One region of the uncultured Vagococcus sp. genome, then DNA from elsewhere that is predicted to be linked to it. Evidence: riboswitches for the same ligand, from Rfam matches in the RefSeq annotation. Region 1 holds a riboswitch; the other holds the start of a gene.

What was found. A riboswitch is a leader RNA that binds a small molecule or an ion and turns the genes downstream of it on or off. The one in region 1 is predicted to bind thiamine pyrophosphate.
Region 2: another riboswitch for thiamine pyrophosphate. It lies ahead of tenA (thiaminase II); the one in region 1 lies ahead of thiT (energy-coupled thiamine transporter ThiT).

Annotation. Positions count from the first base shown of each region.
Region 1 is NZ_CAUQJB010000042.1:31,099-33,304, forward strand. Features, by position in the region: gene RWN13_RS21415 (ABC transporter ATP-binding protein) at 1-573, shown strand, start outside; gene thiT (energy-coupled thiamine transporter ThiT) at 619-1,209, opposite strand; TPP riboswitch at 1,274-1,377, opposite strand; gene RWN13_RS21425 (helix-turn-helix transcriptional regulator) at 1,560-2,206, opposite strand, start outside.
Region 2 is NZ_CAUQJB010000005.1:173,969-176,174, reverse strand. Features, by position in the region: gene RWN13_RS07040 (BglG family transcription antiterminator) at 1-782, shown strand, start outside; TPP riboswitch at 813-920, shown strand; gene tenA (thiaminase II) at 1,050-1,721, shown strand; gene thiW (energy coupling factor transporter S component ThiW) at 1,721-2,206, shown strand, end outside.

The DNA of each region.
Region 1 (2,206 bases):
TACGACATCAATGAAGGATCTATCGAAATTGATGGTCACTCTATCACGGCTTACACTCGTGATTCGTTGCGTCAAGCCTTTGGGATGGTCTTACAAGACACTTGGCTCTTTGATGGGTCCATTCGTGATAACCTGACCTTTGGACGACCTGACGCCAAAGAGGGTGAGATCATCGCCGCCACGAAGTCAGCTAATATTCATTCCTTCATCAAAAAGTTACCCCAAGGCTATGACACAGTCATTGGCAGTGCTGGAATTAAAATTTCAGAAGGACAACGCCAGCTGTTGACCATTGCTCGAACGATGATTTCCGAACCGCCGATGTTGATTCTCGACGAAGCCACTAGCTCCGTTGATACGTTGACAGAACAGACTATTCAAGCGGCCTTCTTAAAAATGATGACCGGTAAAACCAGTTTCGTTATTGCTCACCGTTTATCAACTATTCGCGAGGCCGATACGATTCTCGTTATGGATAATGGCCAAATTGTCGAAATTGGCAGTCATGATGACTTGCTGAAAAAAGACGATGGCTTCTATCGCAAACTCCATGATTCACAATTTTCTGAGTAGCAAAAAGACCTTTCCCCCAAAATAAGGGGAAAGGTCTTTTTGCGATTATTTTTCTTGATTAACTGTTGAAATTTTTTCATCAGCCAAGTACAACTGTGGGAACTTACTGGCAATTCCCGCTGCGACAACGGCTGTTACCACAGCCGTTGCTAAACCGCTGGCACCATTCATCACTAATGAGAAAACAAACGGACTCATCCCACCAAAAGCATAGGCACCCCAGAATACTACCCCAGCAACAAAGTGCCAGAAATAGCGAGCAAAACTGCCAACAAAGGTTGCTGCCACAATATAGCCCATCAAATTAGTTTGGTTGCCCTCTTTTACCGATTGAGCGATCTTGCCATGATAAAGACCGGCAAACCCAGCAAATGTAAAAGCCAATAAATACTCAATTAACACCTGAATCACACTTAAGAAATAAACTTGCCCTGTCAAAAAATGGAGTAACCCCCAAATCAGACCTGCGTATATCCCTGGTAACGTGCCACGACGCATGGCGTAAATCGTCAAGGGTACCATCCCTAGAGAGACTGAAAAACTAGTACCAATCCCCGTGGGAATCAGCGATAAGACAATTGCCAATGCTGCGACAACCGCTCCTTCAATCCAAACTAATAACCGTTTTGACGTCAAAAAAACTCCTCCTTTTTTTGTATAGAACAAAAGCCATACATCAAAGGAGGAGCAGAATAGTTAGATTCCACTCCATCACAATCCCTACGTAAGTATCAACTCAATCAGGTTCGAAGGGTCCAAGCTTGCGCTTAATCTCAGCCTTTTCAGGCACCCCTTTGTGATGGTAAGTTCTATTTAGTTGTGTAATCTTCTGATTACTTTCACAGCATAACAAGGTTTACCTGTTATGTCAACGGATTTGAATTGTTGAAATTAGTTTAATGCTTATGGCTATTTGTCTGATTTTTTATCGATCTTCATCGTCAATCATATATCATGATTCCTTACAAAAACACGCTAACCCTGTATTAATTATTAACCAAATCATACTGTTTTTTTGTAGAACGGTACAACTTTTCTAATTCTGTTTTATTTTCCACTAAAAATTTTTTTACTTTTACTAATTCTTCTGGACGGGCAAGCTCGTCCAGAAGGTCGGTAGTATTCTCATGATTAATGTATTTCATATTTGAATCGACATAAATAATGCCACCCGTCCGTTTCTCCCCAATCTCCACTAACATGGAAATATCATTATCGTTATCCACAGTCATATTCAACCCATATCCATTTTTATCCTTGGGGTTTGTAAGCCATGACATCACCCAAATTGGCTCCTTTTTTAAATAACTATTTCTGAATAAAAACCTAGTATTCATTTTACTAGCTGTATACTTTATTCCTTCTTTCTCCAGATAATAGAATTTTTTATCTGAGTCCCAATTATCCTCTACGTATTGATAATTCATTGTGTTACTCATTAGCCACACAATGTTAACCATTAAAAATAACGCGATTACTGCAACTGCTCCTAGAAAAATTCGCTGATAAACCCTCTTTTGTTTGACATCCTTGCTGACTTTTTCCACCATACTAATGTCCTCCTTTAATAATGTATCGAGGGACAAATCATACAGATTACTTAAATCAACTAACAAATCTAAACTAGGATAGG
Region 2 (2,206 bases), on a different contig from region 1:
TTGGCCCTATGGAAACCAATGGGATTGAACATTTAGCTGACTCGTACGATTTAATCTTTTCAACAGTGCCGAATATTCGCTTGTTTTACACTAAAAAACCTGTTTACGTGGTCAGTCCAATTATGAATACGGCAGAAAAGTACCGTTTGATTAGTGATGTTTATTCTCAATTAGGTAATTTAGGCTTTCAATTACCTAGTGTCAAATCAATTTTGGAAGTGGTGGAAAAGCATGCCACTATTTTAAATGTTGGAGCTTTGGAAAAAGAACTCTATGACAGTTTGATTCCTAAAAATGAAAACACTGAATCAGAGGTGACTGAACCAGCGTTATATGAGATTACCAATCCAGACTTGATTCAATTGAGAGTGACAGCCCGAGATTGGGAAGAAGTGATTCGTGTAGCAGGGGCTCCTCTTTTAAAACAAGGGTATATCACTCGTGGGTACATCGACACAATAGTTGCCAATACTAAGCTGGAAGGGCCATATATGGTGATTGCCAAACAGATTGCCTTGCCTCATGCTCGCCCAGTAGATGGGGTGGAGAAATTGGGAATTAGCATTACCAGTCTCAGTTATCCTATTGAATTCGGAAGTAAAGAGAATGACCCAGTTAAGTATATCTTTTGTCTAGCGGCCACAGCCAATAATCGACATTTAAATGCCATGGCAGAATTGGTTGAATTACTGGATGATCAAGCTTTTTTTGAGTTATTGGATACTAGTCGAGAGCCTCATGAGGTTTACCAGTATTTAATGAGCAAATCACAGAGCGAATAGACGGAAAGCAAGGTGTTGTGGTATACTCAAAATAATTGCTAGGGGTGTCTTTCAAAAAGACTGAGATGTTGATGAAATCAACGGACCCTCTGAACCTGAGAGTTAGGACTCGCGAAGGGAAAGCTTAGAAAAAACTATCTGACGAGGGCTCGTTCTGATTGTTTATTTGGCTATTTCAGGCTACTTCCTAATGATTAGGAGGTGGTCTTTTTGGTGTGAGAATTGGATAGCTCTCTGGCAATAAAATAGATGAGTGAGGTGGACTAGATGTTTTCAGAAGAATTACGGGAAGAGGCTGCTGCATTATGGCAAGCTAGTTTTGACCATGACTTTATCCAGGAGTTAGTTGCTGGAACCTTAGATGAGCAAGGGTTCCGCTATTATTTACTACAAGATTGTTATTATTTAATTCACTTTTCAGAAGCTCATGGATTATTGGCTGCTAAAACGGCTGACGAAGAGATCAGGGCTAGTCAATTGGCCTTACAAAAAGGCATGGAGGAAGGGGAAATTGCTGTTCGCGAGCGCTATTTTAAGTGGCTGGGAATTACTAAGGAAGAGTACCAAAAGACGGTTGTGGCACCAAGTGCTTATGAGTACGTCAATCATCTTTATCGACAATTAGCAACTGGAACAGTGGGGACTTCACTGGCGGCCCTTTTGCCTTGTTATTGGCTGTATCTTGAAATAGGCCAGCGATTTAGTCAAGTAGCATCTCCTAATCCGTTGTATCAGGACTGGATCAACACCTATGATAGCCCAGAGTTTGCAGAGAGTACAAGGCAGCAAATTTCTTTGCTGAATCAACTGTCAGAACTGGCGGATGAGGATGAGCGTCTGGCGATGAAGGAAGCGTTCTTAATCAGTAGTCAGTACGAACTGGCTTTCTGGGAAATGTCCTACACAAGGGAGACCTGGCAGTTTGAGGCTCTTAACTAATGGTAGCTTTCAAGGCTAAGAAAATCGCGTATACAGCTAGTTTAGCGGCATTGGCTTTTGTTGGAGGCAGTTTATTTCATGTTTCTATTGGAGTTGTTAGAGTAGCACCGATGCAGCATCTGATTAATTTACTGACTGGTGTCGCTTTGGGACCCTGGTACGGTGTGAGTCAAGCTTTTATTGCCTCAGTTTTACGAAACATCAGCGGCACGGGGACACTGTTGGCATTTCCCGGCAGTATGATTGGGGCATTCTTAATCGGAATTGTTTATCGGCGAACAAGTAAGTTAATGATGGCTGGACTAGTTGAAATTATTGGAACAGGACTCATAGGCGGGTGTGTCTCATATTTATTGGCTAGATATGTTTTGGGCATTGGATTGCCTTTAGGTTTAGTATTAGGTAGTTTTTTCATCAGTACCCTTGTTGGAGTCACAATGGGATATCCCTTAGTCAAAATCTTGCGAAAACGACTCCCCAATTTA